DNA from 4 places in the Peribacillus sp. NPDC096379 genome. Region 1 is predicted to be linked to each of the others. Evidence: riboswitches for the same ligand, from Rfam matches in the RefSeq annotation. Region 1 holds a riboswitch; each other region holds the start of a gene.
The links. A riboswitch is a leader RNA that binds a small molecule or an ion and turns the genes downstream of it on or off. The one in region 1 is predicted to bind cyclic di-GMP.
Positions count from the first base shown of each region.

Region 2: it holds a riboswitch for cyclic di-GMP, as region 1 does, so the genes downstream of both, ACIQZI_RS18590 (methyl-accepting chemotaxis protein) here and ACIQZI_RS03980 (anti-repressor SinI family protein) in region 1, are expected to answer to the same signal.
Region 3: it holds a riboswitch for cyclic di-GMP, as region 1 does, so the genes downstream of both, ACIQZI_RS02690 (NPCBM/NEW2 domain-containing protein) here and ACIQZI_RS03980 (anti-repressor SinI family protein) in region 1, are expected to answer to the same signal.
Region 4: it holds a riboswitch for cyclic di-GMP, as region 1 does, so the genes downstream of both, ACIQZI_RS20015 (aspartyl-phosphate phosphatase Spo0E family protein) here and ACIQZI_RS03980 (anti-repressor SinI family protein) in region 1, are expected to answer to the same signal.

Region 1 covers NZ_JBIWFD010000001.1:837,369-842,291, forward strand. The annotation lists partial or broken gene ACIQZI_RS03975 (ABC transporter ATP-binding protein) at 300-1,232, shown strand; cyclic di-GMP riboswitch class I at 1,678-1,759, shown strand; gene ACIQZI_RS03980 (anti-repressor SinI family protein) at 1,774-1,896, shown strand; partial or broken gene ACIQZI_RS03985 (excalibur calcium-binding domain-containing protein) at 2,377-2,647, shown strand; gene ACIQZI_RS03990 (substrate-binding domain-containing protein) at 2,656-2,937, shown strand; gene ACIQZI_RS03995 (NAD(P)-dependent alcohol dehydrogenase) at 2,975-4,042, shown strand.
Region 2 covers NZ_JBIWFD010000004.1:282,809-287,731, forward strand. The annotation lists gene ACIQZI_RS18585 (EAL domain-containing protein) at 1-658, opposite strand, end outside; gene ACIQZI_RS18590 (methyl-accepting chemotaxis protein) at 950-2,659, opposite strand; cyclic di-GMP riboswitch class I at 2,821-2,909, opposite strand; gene ACIQZI_RS18595 (DegV family protein) at 3,479-4,321, opposite strand; gene ACIQZI_RS18600 (response regulator) at 4,781-4,923, opposite strand, start outside.
Region 3 covers NZ_JBIWFD010000001.1:544,342-549,264, reverse strand. The annotation lists gene ACIQZI_RS02690 (NPCBM/NEW2 domain-containing protein) at 1-2,273, opposite strand, end outside; cyclic di-GMP riboswitch class I at 2,413-2,496, opposite strand; partial or broken gene ACIQZI_RS02685 (transposase) at 2,713-2,935, opposite strand; gene ACIQZI_RS02680 (EcsC family protein) at 3,314-4,156, opposite strand; gene ACIQZI_RS02675 (heavy metal translocating P-type ATPase) at 4,544-4,923, opposite strand, start outside.
Region 4 covers NZ_JBIWFD010000005.1:96,749-101,671, reverse strand. The annotation lists gene ACIQZI_RS20025 (aldo/keto reductase) at 264-1,247, opposite strand; gene ACIQZI_RS20020 (MerR family transcriptional regulator) at 1,529-1,975, shown strand; gene ACIQZI_RS20015 (aspartyl-phosphate phosphatase Spo0E family protein) at 2,133-2,318, opposite strand; cyclic di-GMP riboswitch class I at 2,354-2,436, opposite strand; gene sinI (DNA-binding anti-repressor SinI) at 2,636-2,776, opposite strand; gene ACIQZI_RS20005 (hypothetical protein) at 3,024-3,257, opposite strand; gene ACIQZI_RS20000 (DUF6366 family protein) at 3,317-3,511, opposite strand; gene ACIQZI_RS19995 (helix-turn-helix domain-containing protein) at 3,784-4,299, shown strand; gene ACIQZI_RS19990 (hypothetical protein) at 4,338-4,838, opposite strand.

The DNA.
Region 1 (4,923 bases):
GCTGGAGGTATAAACACGCCTGCGTCTTGTTAAGTGGCTTCACTTCACCACTTAATTTGCATTAAAAGAGCTTCAAGAGAATACTATCCATACCGACAATTTATATAGTGAAGTTGATGATGTATTGTTTGTTGCTACTGCTATGGCTGTAAAAAAGCCTACGAAAAGGCCGTCACAGTTGTTACAAGGGGTACTAGTGTTATAGATTCAGCCCCTATTACCTTAAACACAATAAATAAGTTAGTTAAGGTGATTGAAAGTGATCCTAATTTTTCAGCCACTATCATGAATTTAATAGAGCTCAATTAATGATAATTCTCGTTATCTTTTCAAGACTATGGCCCATGATTTCGGGGATCCAGACTAATTTGGAGCAACTAGGAGCCATCGTTCCATCCTTTAAAGCGTTATTGGATTTACAAAATGAAAGTTTAGAAGCAAGAGAGTTATTTAACCGTGATTATCAAGATATAAAGCCAATCGAGATTAAACATGGGTTATCTTGTCGAAATGTCTCTTTTAGGTATCATTCAAATGAAAATACATATGCGCTACAAAATATTAATATAGACATCCCATCTAATAAGATGACAGCAATCGTAGGGCGGTCCGGTGCTGGGAAAAGTACGTTAATTGATCTTTTGATGGGCTTAAATCAACCGGAACAGGGAGAAGTGACCATCGATAATGTCCCTCTTACTAAGGATCATTTACTGTCCTTGAGGAAATCGATTAGTTATATTCCTCAGGATCCATTTCTTTTTAATGCAACGATTCGAGACAATTTAATGATCATTGAACCGAATGCGAGCGAAGAGTATCTTTGGGAGGCACTGGAATTTGCAGCGGCTGCTGATTTTGTAAAGAAGCTGCCTCAAGGTTTGGATACGCTTATTGGCGATCGCGGAATTAGGTTATCAGGGGGAGAAAGGCAGCGACTTGTGCTAGCTCGAGCTATTTTACGTAAACCTTCGATCCTTGTTCTCGATGAAGCAACAAGTGCATTAGACACAGAAAATGAAGCCAAGATTCAAGCTGCAATAGAAAGACTAAAAGGAACGATGACCATCATCGTTATTGCTCATCGCTTATCTACCATTCGTAATGCGGATCAAGTGGTAGTTATGGATCAAGGAGAAATAATCCAAGTAGGGGCATATAACCAATTAGCGAAAGAAAAAAGAGGGATGTTTAGCCATCTATTAGGTAACCAAATGGAAGTAAGTGGGTAGGTAATTGGATACAGGGGTTCATGTTTTGGTGATAAATCTATGTATCGTAAAAAAGAATAGGTTTATGGCTTCTTGATGAATAAAAAGAAGTATTACAGCCAATAGGGATTCTAGATCCCGGCCCACGGCACTTATTAGATCATTTGTTAATTGAGTCTTCCATATTATTATTGGCCAGCACCAAGTGATATTTAAATAGATATACATGAAGTAATGTCGAATGATGTCGGAATTTTCGAAAAAATAATGATTACAAAATTAGGATATATTGGTATATTATTAATATATAGTTAATATTAATTAAAGTTATTGTTAAGATTACTAGGAAGGAAGTAGGATCACCCTTACAAAAAATTGGGTTTAAATTTTTCAAACTACATATTGGGAATGATTTATTAAAGTATTTAACTAAATATTGTAAGCGACTAATAGAGTGCCACACTACTTTTGAGAAACGCAAACCTATTGAAAAATAGGGACGCAAAATTACAGGTCTAAGGCTATGCTAAGACGGCTGTGTTACCACAAATCGGGTGAATATATGAGTAAACAAGTAGTATACGAAGCAGAATGGTTGGAGTTAATTTTAGAAGCGAAAAATTTAGGCTTGTCTATTGGAGAGGTTCGAGATTTTATTCAACAAAACCAAAATCAGAATGACTAGCTGAAAACAATAATTTATTTAGAAAAATATAGGCTGTAATTACTTTGAAGGACTGACATTCAGTCTTCTTTTTTGTTGGTAGTTATATAGGGTCGTTGTTTGTAACGAGCTTCGACCCATTCATTATGAGCGTATTAGGGAAATCTGTGGATTCTTAATAACTTTTTAAGAATCTATGCTTTTGGATTGAAAATATAGCGATTTTTAAGAGATTCCTATTCCAAATCCGTATTTTCTATGGAGCCAATTAAGAAATTGCCTCTATTTGCTGCCTAGCATATCGTTTTTGTATGAAGGACATGGGGACGGGGCTTCGCGACTTACTCCCATAGTCAATCTACTTAGCAAGTCTATTTTTATGATCGAGAAAGCATCAAAAGTTCGGCTCTGCACCGCCGTCATTGTGAGGAGGAGAGTGTGCGTGCTTGATGATCGATCTTCCTAATAACTGGTGGCGTTTTAACGCTATTCGGGCTTTGTATGATAATGAATGTTTTGCTATCATTAGGTCTTATTTTAGGTATTTCTATTCGTTCAATCACGGTTGAAGCAGCAACTAAAGCAAAAACGTACAAAAACTGCACTGAACTGAACTGAACTGAACAAGGACTACCAAGGCGGGGTTGCTAAATCTTCCACTGTAAAAAACAAAGGCGGAAAAACAAAATACAAACCTTTTGTATCAAAAGCACTATATGATGCGAATAGTAGCAAAGATCGTGATCATGATGGCATCACTTGTGAGCGTTAATTCTTGGTGTGAAAGTATTTAATAATGAAATGGCAATTGGAGCAATCAATGCGCTACGTGCCAAAGGCATGACGGATGTACCTGTTGTAGGTGTTGATGGGGTCCATGATGCCCTTCAAGCAGTCAAAAAAGGGGAAATGATTGCAACAGTATACCAAAATGCACTAGAACAAGGAAAGACTGTTGTTGATATGGCAGTGAAAGCAGCCAAAGGGGAAACAATTGAGAAACGATATGAAATTCCTTTTGAGCTAGTAACAGATGAAAATGTTGATGAATATCTAAAATAATTTTGATAGAGGAGTGGTCTACGTGATAATTGAAAAGATGGAACTAGAAGAATCTAAACATATAAAAAGTACAATGGATGCGGCAGTACTAACCGAAGTAAAAAATATTGAAATACAGAAAAGGGAAATTCCAACACCAGAAGCTGACGAGGTTTTAATTCGAATCAAAACGGTAGGGTTATGTGGATCAGATGTTCATTATTATGAGCATGGGAAAATTGGTGATTATATTGTAGAAAATCCCATTATTCTAGGACATGAGGCATCAGGAGAGATTGTCAAAGTGGGTGAAAAGGTTACGGAACTTAAGGTGGGGCAGCGTGTATCCATTGAACCTGGAGCGACTTGTGGAAAATGTGATCATTGTGAAGAGGGACGCTATAATCTGTGCCCACATGTAGAGTTTCTTGCTACACCACCCTATGATGGAGCTTTCTGTGAATACATTGCCATGAGAGCTGATCTAGTTTTCCCTATTCCAGACAGCATGAGCTATGAAACGGCAGCACTAATTGAACCATTTTCAGTAGGGATCCATGCCATTAGCCGAGGAAAACTTCAATCAGGAGAAACGGTTGTGATTATGGGCATGGGACCCATTGGCCTAGTAACTGCAGCAGCGGCAAAAATGGCTGGGGCAAAAACGATCATCGGGGTCGATTTAGAGCAAAGTCGTTTGGATGTAGCGAAAGAAATGGGAGCAACTCATACAATCAATTTACGTGAAGACAATCTTGATGACAAAGTCATGGAATATACGAATGGTGTTGGAGTCGACCTTGCCATTGAAACAGCCGGTAATCCGAAAGCTGTACAAGGAACGATTACATCGGTTCGAAGAGGCGGAAGAGTCGTCATAGTTGGAATGTCCCCACAAGATGAAGTACCTGTCAGCATTAGCAAGATTGTTGATAAAGAAATTGATCTAATGGGGGTCTTCCGTTACCATCATACCTACCCGAAAGCCATTGAAATGCTCACTAGTAAAGAAATTGATATCGAGAAAATGATTACAAATCAATATCAACTCTCTGACGCGAAAGAAGCGTTTGAAAAGGCTATCCATGATAAAACGAATACATTGAAAATGATGATTTATCCTTAATCTCGGTGTCTGTTTGTTGTACCTATCACTCCCCGAATCATCTTGTTCAATAGGAAAATAGAAAAGGAGAGCAATTACCATTGGTAATCGGCTCTCCTTTTTGCTAGATTATCTTTTGTAAATATCTCCATGAAGTTCGATGTCTATTACAATCATGAGCAACGCCTCACTATATATTTTTCCAAAGCAGATTCTTGGGAGGGAATATCTTATAATACTGAAGATGGATTTCCTTTTTTTATACAATATAAAGTAACGCCCCCCATCCGGCTTGCAAAGGTTGAAAAGTAGGGTTCATGCACGAGTCCAAATGGGCGTAACCGGCAAAAGTCGCTTGTACTGCATCAATGATCGTCGGGGTTTATATAAAAAGCGTAATAAAAGGTTATGTTTTTCCTCGGGTTCCCCATTTAAAGTTGAAAAAAGAGGCTCCGGCGCGCAAATCGGAAATCTCGCTCGAAAAGTGGAGAAATTGGCGCGATTACCTCTCTTTTTGGCGCGAAAAGAGGCAAAACTGGATCGTAAATTTGAAATCTGGCTCATAAAGGTTGAAAAGTAGGATTCGAGTATGGGTCCAAACTAGTGTATCCGGCTAAAGCTGCTTGTGGTGCATCAATCTACTTCGGGGTTTATATAAAAAGCGTAATAAAGAGCCATGTTTTTCCTCTAGTTCCCCATGAAAAGTCGAAAAAAAGAGTTCCCGGCACGTATTATGATGCCTGAACCCAGCCCCTTGTAGCGTAATTCTCTTGGCTAAATAAAAATAAACACATCATCCTTCTTTCGGTATACTAGGTATATTGCTGGCTGTGGTATAGGAAATAAAAGCCTAGTATCTTGCACATTCGTTTGTGCCTGCCAACTTGATTTTTAATCCTGAA
Region 2 (4,923 bases), on a different contig from region 1:
CATGACGGATAGCCTGATCCCTTCTCATAATTCTACATTCAAAATGAGCACCACCATTGTTAAATAAAGTTTGCTGGAAGGCAAGTTCAAGTTTGGGCTGATCATCAGGATGGACAAACTCAAGAATTTGCTTATATGTTGGCGAAAAGTCTTCCTCTTCACTAATTCCCAGAATCAGACGTTTTTGTTTCGAGCAATACGTGCGATTGCTCATCATATCGTAATGGAAACTGCCAATATTGCCGATTTCTTCAATGGTATTAAAGTTTTCTTTAGACAGATAAAACTCTCTTTCCTGTTCCCTTAGATCCGTAATATTTTTTATAATTACATACACTTCCATGCCATCAGGTGTAGCGATCGGAACAATGGTAACATTCGTATAGCGAGTGTTCCCATTCTTGCAAAGGACTAAGCAATTGAACCTGTTTGTTTGACCTAAGAGAGCTTCTTCGAAATATTGTTTTTGTTCATATGTATAATCTTGTATAAAATCTTCTAAAAATGATTCATCGAAGTCTTGTTCCGTATAGCCAAACTGCTGGGCAAATGCTTCGTTATAGGTTAGAAGATTCCCACTGACGTCCAATTTGATAACCGCATTCAGGTGATCGATAATGAGAGAATGAAAGTCTTCCTCTCTGGTCATTGAATTCATGCTATTTTTCTTGGTTCCCCCCTGAAAAGACTCGTTCATTTCAATAATCCCTCTCATTCTGCATTTCATTATTGATCACCAAAAAAGAATATTAATTTTAGTAAATAGAATCTACCTTTTATGTTTTTATTTGTTAATACTACCACACTTTCAAACTAAATGATTCCGATAGAAAAAGCAAAAAAAGAAAGGGTCAGACCTTACATCTACTACATTTCGTTTATATGACATGTAAATGACACAATAAACGATGTATAGAGTGTGAAGTCAGACCCTTAATAAAACTTCTTATTACACTTTAAATCTGCCAATTTGCTCTTGTAATTCTTCAGCCATGTGTGAGAGTGTGGCTGCGGATGATGTGATTTCTTCCATCGATGCCAATTGCTCCTCCGTCGCAGCTGCTACATTTTGTGTGGCTGATGCCGCTTCTTCGGCAATTTCAGCTAATATTTTTTCTGATTGGAGGACTTGTTCAGACCCTGCTGAAAGCTGTTGGGAAGCAGCAGACACTTCCTGTAATTGCGCCGATATCTCATCAATAGAATAGCGAATTTGCGCAAAAGATTCCCCGGCTTTATTCACTACGCCAATGCCATCAGTCACTTCGCTAGTTGTTTGTTCCATTGATTGAACAGCAAGGTTTGTCTCATCTTGGATTAATGTAATAAGGCCAGAAATGCTCTGAGCCGATTCAGCAGATTGTTCGGCTAGTTTGCGTACTTCATCCGCTACTACAGCAAACCCTCTGCCATGTTCACCTGCTCTTGCCGATTCGATCGCAGCATTTAATGCGAGTAGATTCGTCTGCGAGGCAATATTTGTGATCACTTCTATGATATTGCCAATCTCTTTTGAACGATCACCTAATCCTTTTATAATTTGTGATAATTGCGTAACTGTCAGATTAATTGAATTCATTTGTTCAATCGTCGTTTGAATCGCTTCATTCCCTTCCACGGCTTTTTGTGAAGTATCGACCGAGTTGGCAGATATACCTTGGCCATGAGAAGCAATCTGTTGGATACTTAACGCCATTTCTTGTACGACCTTCGAACTCTCTTCTGTGCTTCTCACCTGCTGTTCTGCTCCTTGCGCTACTTCCTGAATGGTGTTTGCAATTTGCTCACTCGCCTTACTTGACTCTTCTGAACTCGCTGTCAACTCTTCAGAGGCAGCAGCCACTTGTTCAGAAGTAATATTTACCTGCGTCATCAACTCGCGTAATTTCAATATCATCTTATTAAAAGAAAGCGTTAATTGGCCGATTTCATCTTTGGAGCGATAGCTTCCTTCAACGGTTAAATCGCCATTTTCCGCACTTTCCATAAGTGTCTGCATTTCTTTAACCGGATTAGTGATCATCCGAGTAATGATAAATCCAACCACACCTTTTATCACAATCGTAAGAATGATGATAATGATAATAAAATTCTTACTATCTTGAGCGCTTGCTTTATTGCTTTTAACTAGGTCATCCGCATATTTCTCCAAATACACGCCTATTTCATTCATTAATGAATTGGACTTTTCACGTGCAGGCTGTGCGTCTTGCTTGTATTTTGTATACGCTACATCCTTATCACCTGCAAGTGCCAATTTAAATACATTCTCTACCTCATTCAAATATCTCTGATACTCGGTCTGAAATTGAGATAATTGTTCCACCTCAATTTCAGATAAAAGACTTTTATCTAACGCCTGTATCAACGTTTCATTATCCTTCTTTAACGCGTCAATTTGGCCTTTTAATACCTGTATCTCTTTTGTATTGGATGTAAGCAACAACTCGAGTGCACTATTATCAATTGCCCGTGTGTTTATACGAATTTGACTTTGCCATTTTACGGGAAGCAAAGCATCCCAATACATTTGATCTGATTTTTTATCCATTTGATTCAAATTGTAGAATCCAGTACCACCAATCACACCAAAGATGATGAAAGAAATAAGTATTAGTACGAACAGCTTCTTACCGATTGCAGCATTACGTAATCCCATGATTCCTACTCCTTTTCTGTACCTTTTAAAGTTAGTTTCAAATTCATTTGAGCAAAAAAGAGACAGAGTCCAGCTATACCTGGACTTATTTCAGATAGTCTCTCACTCTATCAAAAAAACGATTATGAAAATTTAGCGTGGCCCATTTATTTAGATATCCTTTTGGCAACCTGGCGATCCTTGTCCACAAGTGACTTTAGACCCACGGCTTTGCGTCCTCCCCTTTCGATGAAGTTTGCTATTTTCTAGAATGGTAAAGCGGCACTACGAACCCGATTGTTTTAACTAAACCTCTGTTTACGCATCGATAAATTTCACTGTATCCGACCAACCGGGGATTTATGGGCTTCTAAACCAGGATAAATCCTCCATATATAGATGCATCGAAATTATACCATGGTCATTACCAAGAAGACAGAATCTCCTCTTCGTTTTGCAAGTAATCCTTTCATACTAGTTTCGATAACAACACGACTGAGGCTAAATTATCATAACAGAGGAGTGCACCAATTTTTTTTTAAAAAGGAACGATGCTCGGAGTTCAGCCTAAGATTGACGGAGAACCCGCCGAATTTAGGAAGTTGCCCGAGGCTTAGGGGCGTAAATATGGGTAGGTGGTTAGTAATTAAGGAGATTTGGGGAGTAATTCCTAAAAGTTGAAGAGTAAACCACCAAGTGTTATAAAACGCACAGGACTTAGGGAGTAAGCGACTTCCTGATGCATCATTATGTAAAATGGCAAGAATTAATCCAATCTGATGGTTCATACTCCAATAAAGTCAAAAACGCCCACCCCATTTCTGAGGTAAGGCGCTCCGTTTACAGCTTATACCAGCCCATCGCCATCGATCCTTCACCAAGATGTGTGCCAATAACAGGTCCGAAATAGCTTATATCGAATTCTACATTTGGATAAATCGCTTCGAGTTCCTCTTTCCAATCTTTCGCTTCTTCTTCACGTTTTGCATGAATAATCACCGCTTTATACATGCCACCTTGAGCCACATCTTGGCCGAGTAAATCTGCGATTCGCTTCATAGCCTTTTTCCGAGTTCGGATTTTTTCAAAAGGAACGATTACTTTGTCTACAAAATGGAGAATTGGTTTGACTTGAAGGAGACTGCCAATCAATACCTGTGCGCTGTTTAGACGCCCTCCACGCTGTAAATGTGCCAAGTCATCCACCATAAAATAGGCACGTGCTGATTGCTTGATGACTTCCAAACGAGCAAGAATTTCGTCTGGTCCTTTTCCATCTAAGGCCATCTTGGCTGCTTCAAGAACATAGAACCCCTGAACATAACAGCTGATTTCTGAATCAAAGGCGTACACATCTAGACCCTCAACCATATCTCCTGCACTGATCGCGCCTTGATACGTTCCGCTAATTCCACTTGATAAATGGATACTCACGACTGCATCATACTCTTTCGCTAATTGCTCATATTTCTCGATAAATAAACCTGTTGGTGGCTGAGAGGTTGTCGGGAGCTTGTCCTCCGTTTTGACCACATCGTAAAACTCATCCGCCGTTATATCAATTTCTTCACGATACGCCTCGTCACCAATCACTACCTGAAGCGGAACCATATGTATATGAAATTGTTTACGTATTAGTTCTGGGATATATGCGGTACTGTCCGTAACAACTGCCGTTTTCATAAAACATTACCATCCTTATTTCATTATTCTCATTTATACTTAATCACCATTTTATCCCGCATTAACGGGCAGTAAAGCCCCTACCTCAAGGCTTAGAGGAATCGTAGGTGGAGGATGAAAACCCCACTAATTGAAGTTTCACTTTATACGATACCGTCTCTGCTCGCATCATAATGTTGTGGTACCTTTAACAGAAAGTCGCCAAAACAAATGTGGGCCTGCAATTTTAAGTTTAGATCGTGAGCCCTTGGATTTGGATTGCGAGACGTCATTCCCGGCGCGTGAAAGTCAGATTTCGAATCGCGGGACCTCAATTAGGCGTAATAGGTTCTTTCTTTTGTCCTGTCTGAAATCCCCCAAGCAAAAATCGCCCAGTCTTAATCGTTGTAACATCGATTAAGCTAGACGATTTCCTTTGGCCTCCTCCAACAATTCAGCTGTGGATGTCCAATCATTACTTTATTTCACTTCAACCCAACCGTTTTTAATCGCTGAAATGACAGCTTGTGTACGGTCATTGACATTCATTTTTTGCAAAATATTGCTGACGTGGTTTTTTACAGTTTTTTCACTGATAAATAGTGTTTCTCCGATTCCACGGT
Region 3 (4,923 bases), 290 kb from region 1:
CCCGGTTGAGCGGCGAGTCCAGTCGGTTGAAGATTGCTTCCAAAACCAAATTTTAATTTCTCATTGGCATGTTGCACCATATTACCATGTTGCTCCGCTTCTATTATTCTTGCCTCAGTAACAATTTCGCCATTAATAATTTTTTTAGCCAAGTCTAATTGCTCTATATAAGTAGAATATAACGGATGTACCTTTGCTTCTTCTACTAATGCGTTGATTCTATCAAGACTATTGAATTCAGGTGCTACCGCAATCATTGTACCGTCAGTAAATAATTTAGACAGTTTATCGTCTAAATTATCTTCCGTATAGAAGGCTAACTCGGATAGTGTTGCCCAATTTTGATTTGATTTCTTGAACTTAAATTTTACTCGCTTAAATGTAGTGGGTTCAAAATTAGCCTCTACTAATCCAGACACCATATTATGTTTACCAGTGGTTACAAGCTCATATGTATCGCCTTTAGAAGTTTTAGAAGCAAATATTTCAAACTCTTCTGCAAAACCTTTTCGATCAGATGGTCTTGCACCATACATAATTCGATTTAGTTTTACTGCTTCTTTAAAGGTTACTTCCACTTCATTTGAGAAATCATTTGAGTTACTTTTATTCGTTTCCCAATATGTAGTTAGATTTCCATCTATTGCATTTCCTATAACAGCACTTGCATAATGACCACCGTTATTGCGAATGCTCTCGATATTTTTATAGTCCATTCTAAATAACTTAGAGTAAGCGTCGTTAGCGTAATGAGCAAATGGCTTCACTATTGCTGTTGTAGCCTCTATTTTTTCTTCGCTCATTAAAGCTTTAGCATTTGTAATAGCTTCTTTGTAATTCTCATAAAATGGGTGGTTTTTAGCATCTTCCTCTAAAGTGGTTAATTTATCTATAGTGTTAAACTCTTCACTGACTTTACTCATAGTATCGTCTGTAAATAATCTAGCTACTTTTTCTAATAATTCATCTTGCTCATATAAACCAAACTCACCAGCACATGCCCAGTTCTCATAGCCTTGCGTAAATACAAATTTCACTCTTTTAAACTCTGTTGGATTAAATCTAAACTCCAAAGAGCTTTGAGTTGCTTTAGCAGTACCACTTGACACGCGTTCGAATGTGTCCCCTTTAGTAGTTCTAGAAGCATAAATCTCAAACGCCTCTGGGAATCCTCTATTTGTACCTCGAGGAGCCATATAAACAATTCTGTTTAATGTAGTTAATGCATCTAATTCCATCACAACCTCATTGATAAAACTCCCTCCATTTTGTTTTCCAGAATGCCACTGTGTAGCTGCATTGCCATCAATAGCTCTTTCTATTGAATTAGTTGCGTATTGACCGCCATTCGTCGTTATTTTTGTAATCTTACTAGAAGGCAATTTATATAATTCATCATATTGTGGAAGTAGATTACTATTAAAATCTTCAAATTTGGATACAATCGTTTCTGCATAGTTTACATCTTTATTTTCAACTAGTAATTTTGCATTCTCTAGATCTTCTTTAAATAAAAGGTATAGTGGATGGTTCTTAACATCTTCTTCTAATTTGTTTATAGAATCAACAGTATTAAACGCTTCATTTACAGTACTTAATGTCTCATCTGTATATAGTTTTTCCATTTTGTCAGATACACGATCTTCTTTATAAAAAAGAAACTCTGATGCACTTGCCCAGTCTTGATTTGCTTTTTTGAATACAAATTTTACTCGCTTAAATTCTGTAGGGGTAAACTGAATTTCTACGATATCCCCCGTAGAACCATTATATTCACCAGAAGAAACTAATGTGAAATCATCACCTGCGTCTGAAGTTGAGCTGTATATTTCAAACGCTTGTGCAAAACCTTTACCTTTCGCACTTGATTGACGGGCAGCGTATACAATTCTATCTAAAGTAGTCGTTTCGTTGAAATGGATAACAACCTCATTAGTGAATGTGGAACTATTAGGTCTACCAGTTTCCCAATGTGTATTCATATCGCTATCTATCGCCTTTTCAATAGGAGAACCTGAATAGTTTCCACCATTGTTTGTTATAGATTTGATATTCGTGTTAGACATTTTAAACACTTCATTGTATGCATTTAACATGTCTTTTCCATACAAATCAAATTTACTAACCGATGCAGAACTGGAATTTTTAATACTTCCATCTACAGCAGTCGTGACAACTTGTCCATGTGGATTTTCGTTCGCTAAAACATCAATTGGACCACAGACTAAGTTTAAAGCCATGGCTATTGCTGTTGCAATTGCAACTACTCTCATACACATTTCCTCCTGATGAATACATTCCTAAGAAGTACATTAAAAAAGCTACTCAAAAAGAGTAGCTTTAATTTACATAAAGTAAAAATAAAAAATGATTTTTTTTTAATCCTTACTAAACAAAAAGTATAATGAACTCTTCGGCAACTGGCTGACATAGTAATAAACTTTAGTCCCTATAGCTTTGCGTCCCTAAATTTCTTTAGGTTTGCCTATTCTATTTTTATATTTCAAACAATAACATAAGTACATTTATTTACTATGATCCATTAGCACTATATTTTACTATCTCTCTTCCAAGTAATATGGCGAGTTTATCATAGTTAAAAAATAAATCTATCTAATTTAACAGTTGATATGGATTATCTATTCCAATATCATAATTATATGGTACGACGGTCCGTTGCTTGAACTCACCGTTTCGATCACATGGAATCTAGATATTTATATCATAGTACTCTGTGTGCAACTTGCGTGAATACAAGCTATTGCGTGAAATGCCTAAATTGAAGCCAATTCAATCATATTTTTCTTAATCTAAAAAAGCCGTTAGTTTTGTCGCCAGCAGCGTATTGTCAGCTGTTTCTAAATGAGCACGAAAAACTTCTGTAATATTTTGTTTTTTCTAGAGCCTCGACTAATAATGTTGTAAACTGATGCATAAGGAAATCTCTTTTCTAGGATGGGTTGTGACTTAATTCAACCAAGAGATGGTCTTCCTTCATTGTCATCTTATTCATTTACACAAAATATTTTATACTTTCAATTTACTAAATGAATTAGATTTTACTATCGTTATATGAAAAATATAATAATTTTAACATAAATTCATAATTACCCTTAAAATAATTTAATCCAAAAAATAAGCTGTACATCCCATTTCTCTTAAGTAGTCATTATTGTTATTTGCATATTCGCTCACAAGATTCCTTTCATAAAAAAACAAATGTTTTCATAATTCCCTACATACTTAAACAGGACACATAGCTGTAAATAAGCTCGTGTCCTGTTTAAAGGATGCCTTTCATTACGATATAGTGTCATTCATTGACTACTCTCTTTTTCTGTAAATAACGATATTGATAATATTTTTGCGCGAATTCACTCACTTGCCGTGTCATTCGGTAATTAGAACCCGCCCCAATTAGCATGCTAAGCAGTGGAACACCTTGGATCTGTTTTTTTCGAAACATGGTAATCGCTCCGGCCTTCAGCAACTGCTTTAAAGGTTGCTCCATCCAAGTAATGTTTGTTAAATCCTCGCTTCCTTCGTAAAAATATTCTTCACCATCTTGATGCGTTTCATTAATTAATTCCTGCCATGCAACCCCTTGAAGGCGTCTCGGCATATTGCCCATATGAAAAACCTTGAGGGCCATCATCATTTCAAACGGAGTATTCACTTCAAAGCCGTACGTCATGGCTGTCAACTGAACAACACGAACATTAATAAACGTCATCGCTGGAATATCGCTTCCTAACAGAATAAGACCGCCTGACCCACTTGCTCCACCTTGGGCAAATGAATACAGTCTATGTCTCGCGATTTGCTGTGTCGCTATGTAATTCAATTGATCAATGGGTAAAAGGTTCATATCAGCAATCTTTTCGACTTCAGAATTATAAACCCGCGCTGCTTCTAAAATTCTGTCTCTAGCATCCATCTGAATCTGCGAACTTTGCACCAATGCATGTAAATGAAAGAGCATTGTATCCATTTTCGCAAAAAAACGTGTCCGAGCATCTTCAGGAAGCAAGGAAAAGCTTTGTTCAAGCCATTTATCATACATCACTGTTAAATCTGTCGGCTCGTATTGATAAAGCTTTTGCTCCCATTCGCCTATTTCATTCCAGACTTGAATTTCCCGATTTGTCATGCCCATTTTCTAACCCTCCTAAAAAGCCTTTGATCTCGCATTAACGGGCAGTAGCCTCCCCCTCATATCTTAGAGGAATCGAAGTAGCGCGTAGTCAGGCGATAACTGCCCGTAAAAGCCCGATTGGTTCAACTAACAATCAGTGGGATAAAGCTCCCCACTGATTGAAGTTTCACTTTATATTGGCTGATTCTTCCTATTAGTATAACACAGAGGACTTACATGGCTAGAATGCAAACAGAGGAGATCTAATCAAATTTCAGGTCGCACAACGACTATTACAGCCTTCAATGTTCTGGGAGTTGTACCAGAGACCCAACCATGCCGAGCACACGATTAGAGGCATTGGTATGAGCACCAATGCCTCTTAAAAGTGAATCAAATGAACATTTTTTAAAGTTTTACTCTTTGTAGACGGAGTGCATTTAAGACGACCGAAACAGAGCTGAATGCCATAGCGGCACCTGCTAACCAAGGGGCCAACAGTCCGATTGCTGCAATCGGGATGCCGAGAGTGTTGTAAGCAAAAGCCCAGAACAGATTTTGTTTAATATTCCTCATTGTTTTCCGGCTCATAAGAATGGCGTCTGCGATGCTATTCAAATCTCCGCGAATCAAGGTAATATCTGCTGCTTCCATGGCTACGTCTGTTCCTGTTCCAATCGCCATACCAATATCCGCAAGTGCAAGAGCAGGAGCATCATTAATTCCATCTCCAACCATGGCCACCTTATTGCCTTCAGCCTGCAGTTTTTTCACTTCTTCCGCTTTCC
Region 4 (4,923 bases), on a different contig from region 1:
CGACTACCAAAAACGGTCGTTTATAAAATAGTCTTGGTATCTACTTAAATAATGGTAATTATAGCTTGTTTTCATCACCAAAACTCATAACCAAAATCAAAATACCAAAAGAAGTGTTAGAAACCCTTTTTGGTTATTTATATTTAAAAGCTTTATATATCAAGGTATTGAGTCTTAACGTATAAAATATGCGTTTTGTCAGTGCTACCCCTAAAAGATCTAAAAAGTTCACTCCGAATCTATTGATCTTTTGTAACTATTTGTTAAAGACCGGTTCTTTTCTTTTCAGACTCATCGTAACGATCTCCCATTACATTGATCTTACGTATCTCTTTATCCAGATGATTTAATTCATCTTTTGAAAACGAGATACAGGCTGATGAGATGTTTTCTTTTAAGCGCTCTGGTCTTGTTGTTCCTGGAATAGGAACAATCCAGGATTTTTGTGCCAATGTCCAGGCCAATGCGATTTGTGCCGGAGTTGCATTTTTTGTACTTGCTATTTCCTTAAGTAAATGAACAACCGTTTGATTTGCCTCAAGCGCTTCCCGTGTAAAGCGAGGCAAACTTGCGCGATTATCATTGTCACCAAAAGTCGCATTCTTGTTAATGGTTCCAGTTAAAAATCCTCTACCCAACGGACTATATGGGACAAAACCAATCTCTAATTCCTCAAGGGTTGGGAAGACTTCTGCTTCAACTTTTCTCCACCATAAAGAGTATTCGCTTTCTACTGCAGCTAGTGGTTCAACTGAATGTGCTCTCCTAATAGTATCTGCACTTGCTTCGGAAAGTCCCCAATGTTTGATCTTTCCCTCTTTCTTAAGGGTTTGCATCGTCAACGCCACTTCTTCAATGGGTGTATGAGGATCGATACGATGAACGTAGTATAAATCTACGTATTCCGTTCTTAGTCGTCTTAACGAGCCTTCAATGGATTTACGAATTGATCCGGCGCTGCTATCAATTACTTGTTCGCCATCACCAATTCGAATACCACATTTCGTTGCAATTTTCACCTTATCTCTACGTCCTGATAATGCTTCTCCTACTAACTCCTCATTAGAATAGGGACCGTACACTTCAGCTGTATCAAATAGTGTCACGCCTTGATCTATCGCTAAGTGTACGAGAGAAATCATTTCATTTTTGTCTTTGGCTGGACCACGGTGGTAGTTTAAACCCATACATCCAAACCCAATTTCAGATACCTCTAACTTTTCTTTACCAAGCACTCTCTTTTTCATGCTACTCCTCCTTCATTTTCCAGAATAAATGTTGATGTTATGACTTGAGCCATCTTTGAAATATAGAGAGTGGAAAGGTTTCCAAACACGACTTAATCCATTTGATAATTCCTCGCTTTCCGATTTTTTTGTATTATAGGACATGCTTCTATCTGTTTCATCCAGTTCTTATTCCCCTCCTTTTTCTCATATTGACAAAATCAGCAAGGAATGATAGCTTCAGCCTACACCTTAGAGTTAACTGTAAGTCAATGGTTTTATAAAAAAATTATAGGAGGGGAATTATGCTCTATACGATTAGTGAAGCAGCTGTGAAAATGCAATTAACCCCGTATACTTTACGGTATTATGACAAAGAAGGGCTGATCCCCTTTGTGGAACGCAGCGCGGGTGGTATACGTCTGTTTAAGGAAAAGGATTTTGAGTGGATCAGGCTGATTGAATGTATGAAAACTGCCGGTATGCCGATCAAAGAAATCAAGACATTTATAGATTGGTATATGGAGGGAGACTCAACTCTCCAACTGCGCCGTAATATGTTCCATGAGAGAAAAAAGATTGTTGAGGAACATATTGAATTGCTGAATAAAACACTGGATACACTTAATTACAAATGTTGGTTTTATGATACCGCAGTTGCTGCAGGGACAACATCTGTGCCGAAAAACATGAAACAAGAAGATATGCCCAATGAAATACGCGAGCTGAAAGACAAAATTGATCTGTGAATCCCTGTAGAGATTATATTGGGTGTTTTTGCATATCTCCTAACCTATAAAAGATTCATTTCAGCATTATCCGCACTAAAAAAGGCTCTTCGGCTGGAAGATCCTTTTAAATGCTTGTTTAATTATAGAGCCCTATAATTGAAATGGGGATTTTATACTAATACGGGGATGCTATTAGTTTTATTTTGAGGTGTTTTTGGTAAACCATGATAAGCTGATCTAATTTTTGACTGCAATTAATGGTGCTGTGGCTATTTAAGCCTGTTTCCTTTGCAATCAGAATTAATTCCTTTTTCAATTCATTGATCCTATTTTCTAAATCGTCCATTTCTTCAAATTTCATCCAACAAGATAACCTCCTAAAATATGCGCATTATTTTAGGCAACTCAGCCATCATAGTTAAAACTTTAGATCTGTAGTTTTGCGTCCTTATTTTTCAATAAGTTTGCCTTTTCTCGTTATATATTACTGTAATTAGATTCTGAAATTTGTCGCATTTTGTTGTTGCTATCGGAATAATTGCCAAGAGGGGGGATTCATGGATCTTTAACAATATGGTCCTTTATTTGAACAAGAATCTAAAAGTAATTTATGCATACGTTATACAAATCCGGTTAACATAAAGTGAATTATAGGAAATTAAAGAGGTTGAGTGCCCTTTAGGTACTCAACCTCTTTTGATTTTCTTTTTCAAGTTTTTTAAATTCTATAAATGCTTTAAAATCTTCTTTAGATACTCCAGATTCTATTAACTCTTTGACTAATCGAAGCCATTTTTCATCTAATTGTTTATTTTCCATGATTAACCTCCTTGGAATTGGAAGTGTTTTACTTTACAATTCCATTTATATAAAAAGTAACAGTTATTTCTTATAATCCACAACGGAAATACTTGGGTTATAAGGTAAATCACTCCTAATAATTAAAATTGCATATCCTATTTATTTCTAGTTAACATAAAATTTCTTATCGGCAATAAAAAAAAGGATCTTCCAGTCGAAGATCCTTTTAGCTGCTTGTTGAACTAGAGCATATCCGTTAGTTCATTTAATTTTTTGAGGTTCTAAATTTCTTTTGAGAGAGAAAATAAGCTAATGTAGCAGTTAGCAAAACTACCAGTAACGGAATTGATGTCGTTCCAAACACTAATGTTTGACTTAAATTACCCTCTATTGAAGAATAATCAGGGGTATAAGAAGCAGTAAGAATCAAACCCGATGCTATTTGAAATACCGTATAAATTATTGCAAAACTAATTATAAACACAAGATACTTTTTCAAAATTGCCACCTCCTTACCTTAACTTACCATAATCCTTATTTTACTAAAGGAGAGTTAGTTTAATAAGAACATCGTGAAAGGATAAGTAATCCTCCAATAATTATAACTACGGTGATAATTTTGGTAAGACAACCTCCTTTTGTTAATGCTCCTAAATCACCAACCATTGAACGGTTAATAGAGTCTGAGAAATTGCCCATTGGATTTTTCTTATGTTCTTCTATTTGTTTTTTGTCTTGGTCATCTCGGTTCACAAAACCACCCCGTATTTTTTCCTTTAAGGGATTTTATTCCCCAACATTCATAACAATCCTGCTCTGTTAGTTAAAAATTTTTTTAAAGATCAAATGAATACATTATACAAATCCAGTTAACATAAGCGATGTTATAGGTTGTAATAAATAATTAAAAGTGAATATTGAATACTCAACTCTTCGTTGATACTAGAAGTTTACATATTTCAACTAAGGCTACAGTGTTTGTTTCTCTAACTTCGTTTATATTTTAGATAAAGGAGGAGATACAAATGGAATTAGGACATAAACTTAAAACCTTACGCAAAAAAATGGGCTACTCTCAACATCAGTTAGCTGAACAATTAAATGTTACTCCACAAGCTATTTCTAAATGGGAAAATGATAAATCTGTTCCTGATATTATGAATCTTGTTCAATTGAGTGAAGTATATGATGTAAGTTTAGACTATCTGATCAAGGCTGATAAAGATTTACAAAAGAAATTGTCTATTAATAAAACTCAACTAAACATATTCAAATACTTTATAATTTCCATCCTCTTAATATTATGCTTAGTTATATTACTCTTAACAAAAGCTCAATTCTTTATGTTCCAACATGGAATGGTAACCTATATATTTCTAGGATTCATTGTAATCTTTATTATTTCGATTTTGACTACTATATACATGTATGTCATTAAGAAAAATTATCTTGTATTCTTCTGGATAGCTTTTTTAGCGCTAAGTTTTATTGTTTTCTTAGGTTTTTTCTACAACTACATTATAGATCTATTATTCAGATAAAAAAGAGGTTGGGTATCTAAATGGTACCCAACCTCTTTTTATTCTAATAATCCTTTATCTTTGAATATTTTCCTTAATGATTCATTCACCAATTCAGATTTATAGTTTTTAGGAACACGATCAATGATGTTTAATATATCTTCATCAAAATAAAACCCTCTGTATACTCTTTTAGCGTGTGTTTTCTTACCTGCAAGTAACATATCGATTGAATCCATTTCATCATTGCTAGCACTAGCAGATTCAGCTTTGCCTTTGCTTTTTGTTTCGCTTGTACTAGTGCTAGCCATTTCACTTTTACTTTTATTGATTTCACCCATATAAGCGTTATTTTTTCCAAACAATGCACTAAAATCAACATCGGATGGCTCGGGCGATTCTCCTAAATAGTTATAAACACTTTTCTTGCTATCCCATTCATAACCTAACTTTTTAATCTTCAGTTGAATCGTTCGATCACTTACACCATACAATTCGGCTAGTTCTTTGATGGTCATTTCTTTCATCATAATTTTATGAATGATTTTACTTACTAGCATATGTAAAAGCCACCTACTTTCATTTTACTTTTACATACACATATTCATGCTAGCTTATTAAATGTCCTGCATGAAAGCCTTAATT